DNA from 3 places in the Eubacterium album genome. Region 3 is predicted to be linked to each of the others. Evidence: predicted binding sites of a transcription regulator. Region 3 holds the regulator's gene; each other region holds the start of a gene.

Region 1 (3,296 bases), on a different contig from region 3:
AATGAGAGAACTTAAGGACGGGTTAGCTGAAAGTATAAAAACAGAGCAACTTATAAAGAGAGGGGCTATGGATGAAAATATTGGAGTAGAAATGCTGTTAATTAAGTATAGTAAAAAAGAAGAAAAAAAGAAACGAATTTAACAAAAAGAGCATTGAGTTAGTGATTAAAATCAAAACACAATGCTCTTTCTTGTGACTGAGTATATAATATGAATAAAAGCCGAAACTTTTTGAAATAAGCTTCGACTTTTATTTTGTTTTATAAAACTAAATAGAAATACGGATTTACAGAGAGTATTTCACACTCTCAAATATTCTTACATAATTTTTCTAAATAATTCTATAAAGTCATCAACACTTGCATCTTTAGGATTTCCAGGTGCGCAAGCATCTGCAGCAGCAGATTCAGCAAGGAAAGGTAAATCATCTTCTTTGATTGCATCAAGCTTTGAAGGAATTCCTACATCAGTTGACAATTGCTTAACGGCATCAATTGCTGCTTTTCTGTATTCATCAGTTGACATTTCATCAACGCCTTTAACACCCATTGCACGGGCAATTTCACGATATTTCTCACCGGTACATTTCTGATTATATTCCATAACAATAGGGAGCATCATGGCACATGCAACACCGTGAGGAGTGTCATAAACAGCACCTAAAGTATGAGCCATTGAGTGAGCAATTCCAAGCCCTACATTTGAAAATCCCATTCCGGCAATGTACTGACCTAGAGCCATTCCTTCACGACCCTCCTTAGTATTTTCAACTGCGCCTCTAAGAGATTTGCTAATAATTTCAATAGCCTTTAAATGGAACATATCTGTCATTTCCCATGCAGCCTTTGTTGTGTAACCTTCGATGGCGTGAGTAAGGGCGTCCATACCGGTAGAAGCTGTAAGTCCCTTTGGCATTGAAGACATCATATCAGGATCTACGATAGCGATAATTGGCATATCATGTGGGTCAACGCATACAAATTTACGTTTTCTTTCAATATCTGTAATAACATAATTAATTGTAACTTCAGCAGCTGTTCCTGCAGTAGTAGGTACTGCAATAATAGGAACACAAGGCTTTTTAGTAGGCGCTACGCCTTCAAGACTTCTTACATCTTCAAATTCCGGATTTGCAATAATTATTCCGATTGCTTTTGCTGTATCCATTGAAGAACCACCACCAATTGCAATAATGTAATCAGCTTTAGAATCTTTAAAAGCCTGAACACCATGCTGTACATTTTCGATTGTTGGGTTAGCTTTGATATCTGAATATATTTCATAAGCCAAGTCGTTTTTATCTAAGATATCTGTAACCTTAGATGTAACGTTGAATTTGATTAAGTCAGGATCTGAACATACAAAAGCCTTTTTGAATCCGTGAGCCTTTGCTTCTGTTGCAATTTCGTTAATTGCACCTGAACCGTGATAAGATGTTTCGTTTAACATAATTCTGTTTGCCATGTTAAAATCTCCTTTCAATATTTTGTAAAAGTTAATTAATATGATGTCAGGGTGAGCTCTAAGATCTTTTACCTACTTATGAGCAAACGCATGTGGGCTTGAACCTTTTGACGCTGACATCTTAATATATAACTAATGTTAATAACATAACATGTTAGTTCTTAAAGTATTAATAATTATCTTACGAATTGATTCCTATAGTCCTTCGGGCTAAGACCTGTATTCTTCTTAAAAATAACAGAAAAATATGCAGGGTCATGAATTCCTATTTTATCAGATATTTCAAATGTTTTAAGGTTTGTATTTGCTAAGAAATCCTTAGCCATACTGATTCTAAGCATTGTAATGTAACTTACAATTGAATGACCACATTCTTTTTTGAAAGTTCTGCTTAAATAGGATTCATTAGTGTGAACATTTTGTGCGATAAGCTCAAGTGACAAATCGTCAGCAATATGTTCTTTGATGTATATAATTGTTTCCTCTATGAAAGAACTATATTTTTTAGAGGACTGGGTTAATTGTTTTTTTACATCATCTATAAGATTTCTGACAGTTTCTTTTAACTGGAAGAAATCTGAAACTGAATTTATTTTATTTATATATTCATCTTCTGTAGGAAGAGTATTACTTTTAAGCATTACTCTATAGCAAATAAGATAAATTTGAGTGCAGATGCTTCTAACAGTATTTTCATCAGAAAAATTGTTTTCAAGTTTATTAAATATAGAGCCTAAAATATCTGAAGCAGATTTAAAATCTAACTGTATAACTGAGTTTTCAAAATCGTGTAGCAGTAAATTAATATCCGCAGAAAAGGTTTCTTTACCTGCAACGTAATCACTGGAGAATTCAACAACATGGGCAGAGGAATAAAAATTTAATGATAACGCTAATATTGCCTCTGAAATAGCTGTTGAAAAATCACGTGCACTGTGATGATAACCGCTTATACCCGCATTTACATTTAATGATGTAAACTTTTTAAATGAAGAAACGATTGTGTTGCAGTTATCAATTATTGCTGATGTATCTTCATTTTCATAATCAAAATATACATTTATAATAAGATTGTTATATCTAAAGCAATAACTGTTAAGCTTGTTGTCGATTATTATATCTTTTAACGTTCCAACCATTGACATATCGTCCGGTAATTGAAATGCAGCTACATAATAATTGTTTAAATTAATATCAAAGTCCGATAGCTTGTTTAAGGAATCATCAGGTACAACGTGGTCTGTAAGTTCCTGAAAAAATTGATCCTTAAGAAATGCCTGCTCACTTTTACTAATAGAAGATTTAGATTCAATTAGTTTTTTCGCAACATTTTGAACTGCATTTATTACATCTGTTTTTGCAGCCGGTTTTAACAGGTATTCTGCAACATTATACTGAATTGCAGAACGTGCATATTCAAATTCTGAATATCCTGAAAGTATGATAACAGATATTTCAGGGTGATTTTCATAAATGTATTTAGCAAGTCCGATACCATCAAGAGAAGGCATTCTTACATCAGTTATTACAATGTCAATAGGAGTACTTTCGATTATTTCAATAGCCTCTGTTCCGTTCTTTGCTGTTGCCGAAACAACACAATCATATGTCTCCCAATTTATATATTCAGAGAGGCCTTTTCTAAATATAGATTCATCGTCTACTATTAATAAGTGAAAAATCATACTATCACACCTTTCTTATTTTTCACATGGAATTTTAAATGAAATAGCTGTCTTTACCATAGGAGTACTTTCAATATGTAAGGCACATTCAGGACCATACATTAATATTAATCTCCGATTTAGGTTACGAAGACCAACGTGGGTATG
Region 2 (3,296 bases), on a different contig from region 3:
TTTCAAGAAGAATAACCTCTCCGTCTTTCATTGCTTCAACTGCAGCCTTAGCATTTGGTCCTACTACTTCAGGATCTGCTGCGAATTTAACTTCCTGTCCTAATAATTCTGAAAGTCTTACTGCAACTGGTGCTAATGATAATTCCGGCTTTGGTTCTCCCTTTGGCTTTCCAAGATGTGAGCAAAGGATTACCTTTCCACCATCAGCTATTAATTTCTTTATTGTTGGCAAAGCTGCTACTAAACGGTTTTCGTCTGTGATTTTTCCATCCTGTAATGGTACGTTGAAGTCACAACGAACTAACACTCTCTGTCCTTTTACATTGATATCATCTACTGATTTCTTATTAAGCATTATATGTGCTCCTTTCATTTAAGCGCGTCATACGCGTAGTCTCATAAATCCCGGAATCAGTATAAACTTTATTCCAAGATTATATGCGCCCATGAAATGTACATCCATATAGATGTGACATTCATATTATCAGCGCAATATAAAAGGGTCCGGTCCAATTAAGACCGGACCCTTATGGATCTTATTTAAAGATTTCTTATTTATTATGCTAATTCTGAGAAGTATTTGATTGTTCTAACCATCTGGCTTGTGTATGAGTTTTCATTGTCATACCATGAAACAACCTGTACTTCATAAGTATCATCATCAACCTTTGATACCATTGTCTGTGTAGCATCAAATAATGAACCATATCTCATTCCAACGATATCGCTTGATACGATTTCGTCTTCATTGTATCCGTAAGATTCGTTTGAAGCTGCCTTCATAGCTGCATTGATACCTTCAACTGTGATATCTTTTCCTTTAACTACAGCTGTAAGAACTGTTGTAGAACCTGTTGGAACTGGAACTCTCTGTGCAGAACCGATTAATTTTCCGTTTAATTCTGGAATAACTAATCCGATAGCTTTAGCAGCACCTGTTGAGTTAGGTACGATATTAACTGCTGCAGCTCTTGATCTTCTTAAATCACCTTTTCTCTGTGGTCCGTCAAGAGTCATCTGGTCACCTGTGTAAGCATGAATTGTTAACATGATACCACTCTGGATTGGAGCGTACTTGTTAAGTGCATCAGCCATAGGTGCTAAGCAGTTTGTTGTACATGAAGCAGCTGAAATGATTGTATCATCTGCCTTTAATGTTTCGTGGTTTGTATTGTAAACGATTGTTGGAAGATCGTTTCCAGCTGGAGCTGAAATAACAACCTTACGAGCACCAGCATCGATATGAGCCTGTGCTTTAGCCTTAGATGTATAGAAACCTGTACATTCTAATACTACGTCTACTTTTAATTCGCCCCAAGGACACTTTGAAGCATCAGCTTCTGCGTAAATCTTGATTTCTTTTCCATCAACGATGATTGAATCATCTGTAGCTGAAACTGTTTCAGCCTTGTCATATTTACCCTGTGATGAATCATACTTTAATAAGTGAGCTAACATCTTAGGACTTGTTAAGTCATTGATAGCTACTACTTCATAACCTTCTGCTCCAAACATCTGTCTGAAAGCAAGACGTCCGATACGTCCAAAACCGTTAATTGCAACTTTAACTGACATTTAATTGTCCTCCTATTAAATAAGATATATTTTGTTAATTAATATTAACCTATTGATTATTCTACATAAATACTTTCCAAATATCAAGAAGTTTTTTGCATTTTTCTCATATTTTGTTAATTTTTTGACAAATAAAACGTTTTTACTTTTATCTTCTCATTAATATAGTAATTTTCAGCAAAATTTGTTATATTCTACTCATAATTTTTTTCTTTGCTAATTTGTAATTATTTCAGATTCAGGTATAAATATATATAACAAACGATAGGAAGTTTTTCGCAATTTTGCGAGCATAGTGTAAATAAAAAAGTAATGTTTGAGCCTTTAGGCGAGTTTTACTTTTTTATTTATTATAAACGGCGCAGCAAAATAAGAAAAACAACGTGTTTGGAATATATATTTATACCTGAATCTGAAACATTAACAAGTTGCAATACATATTACATAAGGAGAATATACGTTATGTTATCTGATTTTCATGTACATTCTAAATTTTCTGCTGATTCAGATGAGAATTTGGAAAATATAATAAACAAAGCCATAAGTTTAAATATGAAAGATATTTGCATCACTGACCACCAGGACTGGTACTGGCCTGTCCCGGGTGAATCATTTGATATAGATACTGATTCATATTTTAATGAATTAAACATATTAAAAGATAAATACTCTTCAAAAATCAATCTTCATATTGGAGTTGAGCTTGGCATTACATGCGACAACTACAAAAAAAATGCTGATTTTTTAAAATCATATCCATTTGAATATGTCATTGGCTCCTGTCATATTGTAGACAACATGGACCCATATTATTCTGAATTTTGGGAAAATCGTAATGAAGCTGATGCTTTTAGGACTTATTTTTCAACTTTACTTGATGCATTAAAATTGTTTAATTCATTCAATACATTAGGCCATTTAGACTACATAGTCAGATATGCGCCAAATAAAGATAAAAACTATAATTGTAGTGATTATTTCAACATTGTCGAACAGATATTTAAAGAAATAATTCATAAAAATATTGCTTTAGAAATTAATACCGGTGCACTTGCAAAAGGAATGGATTTTGCAAATCCCCACTTTGATATGCTTTCATTTTATAAAGATCTTGGTGGAAAACTTGTGGCTGTAGGCTCCGATGCCCATATTGCCGGTAATATAGGATTTGGTTTTGACAAAGCCGCACAACTTATAGAACATTTTAATTTTAAAAATATTAATGAATAACTAAAAAAACTACAAAACTTCATTTAACAATCTGAAGTTTTGTAGTTTTTTCATTTTTATTATAAAGATTAATTTATCCTATTTCACTATTCCATGTTCAAGGAAAAACTGTTTCCATCTTGGCACACATGAAGGCATAAGATGAACCCCATCACTTGTGTACTTAGGATCAAGAGCTCCTGTATCTTTTTTATCAAACACTTCATTTTCATCAAGCCATATTATATCGTATCCGTTTGTAAGTTCCTTAAGTTTCTTATTTCTTTTATCTATTTCCTTATTTTTTATATAAGTTTCTTCTTTGTCTTTCTTTTTTGTCACATGCATAATACTTTGAATAAATATTATTGCATCAGGCTGTTTTTCTCTAATAGTATTTATTACTTTACCATATTGCTCAGCAAATGTATCTGCTGTTCCTGTTCCAATTTCATTTATTCCAAGCATTATATAAATTTTTTCAAATTTATTTTTTTCAAGGGCTTTTTTTA
Region 3 (3,296 bases):
TGTCAAAATCATCTGTATCATATACATTTACCATTGCTTCAGGTAATAGTTTTTGTATTACTTCACGATTTTCCTTTGCAGTAAATATTCTTACCAGTCCGGCTCCTGTCCTAAACGCTGCCTTTGCACATAAAAACGCTGCCCCTGTTATATCTTTATTACCTGCTATAACAAGAAGTTTTCCATATGTACCTTTATTAGAATAATTCGGTCGTTTCGGAATTAGTTTTAAATCATCGCTTGTGTGGTATTTATAAACTGTTTCACACTTCTTATAGGAAACATCCGGAAAACCTATATTATCAAATGATAGTTTTCCACAATAATCTGCTCCTGGATAAAGAACTGCTCCAAGTTTAAGTTCTCCAAAGCATACAGTATAATCCGCTTTAACAGCCACACCCATCACTTTTCCTGTATCTGCGTTCAGGCCTGATGGAATGTCTACAGCATAAACTTTAGCCTTGCTTTGATTTATTGCTTCAATTAACTTTTTGTAATCGCCATCTACATTTCTTGATAATCCGACTCCAAATATTGAATCAACAATTACGTGTTTCTTATCCATTTCATCTCTTGTCAGTCTTGAAGCATCTTTGATTTCAATTCCAACTTTCTGTGCTATCTCAATCTGTGTTTTGAATTCCTGTGTTGCCTTATCTATGTTTCCCATAATATAAATGCAGGTGTTATATCCATCTATGTATAACATCCTGCAAACTGCAACGCCGTCGGCACCATTATTACCAGTTCCGGCAATAGCAATTACCTCACTGTTTTTATCTGTTGTTTCTTCAATTAAATCAGCAACACTCTTTGCTGCTCTTTCCATTAATACTAAACTTGGGATTCCAACTTCATTAATTGTATATTCATCAACCTTTTTCATATCCGTACCAGAAATTATTCTTTCCATAGTACTTCACCTCTTATTTATTTTTATTTGCTTTTTCTGATATTCTATATGTAAGTTTCATTAAGCTTTCTGATAAATGAACATTCTCAACTATTATGTCATCGCTAAATCCTAAATCAGTGTGAGCAAAATTCCAAAATGCCTTCACTCCACATTCGACTAATTTTTCAGCAATATCTGTTGCCGGTCCTTTAGGAAGTGCCAATGCCACAATCTCAATATTTTCATTTTTCACATAATCTATTATAGTAGAAATGTCTCTGATTTCAGTCCCATTCACTGTCTTTTTACCAATTAAATCTTTATTTTTGTCAAATAAAGCCGTAATTTCAAAACCTCTGTTTCTAAAATTTCCATAGTTTGCAATTGCCTGTCCAAGATTTCCTGCACCTACAATTATCATCTTATGCGTCACATCAAGTCCTAATAATTTTCCGATTTCATCATACAGATATTTAACATTATATCCGTACCCCTGTTGTCCAAACCCACCAAAATTATTCAAATCCTGTCGTATCTGAGAGGCCGTAACATTCATCATGTCACTTAATTCTTTAGACGAAACTCTTTCGACATCCTGCTGTATTAATTCATCTAAATATCTATAGTATCTTGGCAATCTTGTGATTACCGCCTTGGATATTTTTCTCATTTCCGTTCTCCTTCGTTATTTAACCACTTCAATTATATGTTTTAGGGCAAACATTGTCAAATATTTATCATTCTTTTTGACACTGTTCTTTTACAGTATTTCATTGATTGTTTTAGCTTTTCGTTTTATAATCTTACGTGGTATCAGCCTATTTTTGCTGATTATATAAAAACACTACAAACACAGGAGGATTCCTATGATTTTATCATGCAATCATATAAGCAAGGCTTATGGTGAAGAAGTTATTCTTGACGATTGCAGTTTTTTTGTAAATGACCATGAAAAAGCTGCCATTGTAGGCAATAATGGAGCCGGAAAGTCTACTATATTAAAAATAATAATGAATGAACTTTCATCTGATTCAGGGGATGTAATTATCGGAAAGGACAAGTCTGTTGGTTATCTTGCCCAATATCAGAATTTAGATACAGACAATTCTATATATGAAGAAGTACTTTCCGTAAAGCAAAATATTATAGATATGGAAAATAAATTAAGGGAATATGAATCCTTAATGGCAAACGGATGCGACAACTATGATGATATAGTTAACAGTTACACGAATCTACATCATCAATTTGAATTGTTAAACGGATACGCATACAAAAGTGAGGTTGATGGTACTCTTCGTGGACTCGGTTTTGAAGACAGTGATTTTAATAAAAAAATTTCAACTTTATCCGGAGGTCAAAAAACCCGTGTTGCACTATGTAAACTTTTAATTCAAAAACCGGATATTATTTTATTGGATGAACCTACAAACCATCTTGATTTAAATTCTATCAAATGGCTGGAAACTTATTTGTCTAACTATAACGGAGCTGTTGTAATCGTTGCCCACGACCGTTATTTCTTAGATAAGATTGTAACTAAGATTGTTGAAATAGAAAATACACACTGCCATGTTTACGATGGCAACTATTCAGCTTACGCTGTTAAAAAGAAAGAACTTAGAGAAGCAGCAATTAAACTCTATATCAAACAACAGGCTGAAATAAAGCATCAGGAAGAAGTCATTGCCAAGCTTCGCTCATATAAACAGGAAAAGTTTTATAAGCGTGCTGAAAGTCGTGAAAAAGCTTTAAGTAAAATGGAAGTAATCGATAATCCTGATACATATGAAAATGCCATGACTCTTAGACTTGAACCAAACTGTACGAGTGGCAATGATGTTTTAAGTGTTTCAAATTTAGCAAAGTCATTTGATAACAAATCATTATTTTCCGATATTTCTTTTGAAATTAAGAGATGTGAACGTGTTGCTCTTATCGGTGATAACGGAACCGGAAAAACTACAATTTTAAAAATTATAAACGGACTAATTGCTGCAGATAGCGGCTCTTTTACTCTCGGAACAAATGTTAATATCGGATATTATGATCAGGAACATCATACATTAAATGATTCAAATACTTTGTTTGATGAAGTGAGCGATTCTTATCCTAATCTTACAAACACAAAAATCAGAAATGTGTTAGCCGCTTTTATGTTTACAGGTGATGATGTATTTAAACGCGTAGGAGATTTAAGTGGTGGAGAAAAAGGTCGTCTTTCTTTAGCAAAATTAATGCTTTCAGAAGCTAATTTCATTATATTAGATGAACCTACTAACCATCTTGATATGGTTTCAAAAGAAATTCTTGAAAACGCATTAAACAATTATACCGGCACAATTTTTTATGTATCTCATGACAGATATTTTATTAATCAAACTGCCACACGTATCAT

What was found. Region 3 encodes Rex, which represses fermentation and respiration genes when NADH is low (regulators of the CRP and FNR family bind a similar motif). Its sites were predicted from a motif close to ATTGTTAANNNNTTAACAAT; they were not measured.
Region 1: fucO (lactaldehyde reductase) is a predicted target of Rex. The motif match lies at 1,599-1,618, and genes of this name have one in related genera.
Region 2: gap (type I glyceraldehyde-3-phosphate dehydrogenase) is a predicted target of Rex. The motif match lies at 1,688-1,707, and genes of this name have one in related genera.

What each region holds. Positions count from the first base shown of each region.
Region 1 covers NZ_JAODBU010000004.1:238,981-242,276, forward strand. The annotation lists gene holA (DNA polymerase III subunit delta) at 1-142, shown strand, start outside; gene fucO (lactaldehyde reductase) at 319-1,464, opposite strand; gene N5B56_RS05605 (response regulator) at 1,641-3,149, opposite strand; gene N5B56_RS05610 (sensor histidine kinase) at 3,165-3,296, opposite strand, start outside.
Region 2 covers NZ_JAODBU010000002.1:109,452-112,747, forward strand. The annotation lists gene N5B56_RS00710 (phosphoglycerate kinase) at 1-355, opposite strand, end outside; gene gap (type I glyceraldehyde-3-phosphate dehydrogenase) at 559-1,575, opposite strand; gene N5B56_RS00720 (histidinol-phosphatase HisJ family protein) at 2,038-2,805, shown strand; gene N5B56_RS00725 (GDSL-type esterase/lipase family protein) at 2,884-3,296, opposite strand, start outside.
Region 3 covers NZ_JAODBU010000008.1:47,627-50,922, reverse strand. The annotation lists gene N5B56_RS09010 (NAD(P)H-hydrate dehydratase) at 1-916, opposite strand, end outside; gene N5B56_RS09005 (redox-sensing transcriptional repressor Rex) at 930-1,568, opposite strand; gene N5B56_RS09000 (ABC-F family ATP-binding cassette domain-containing protein) at 1,765-3,296, shown strand, end outside.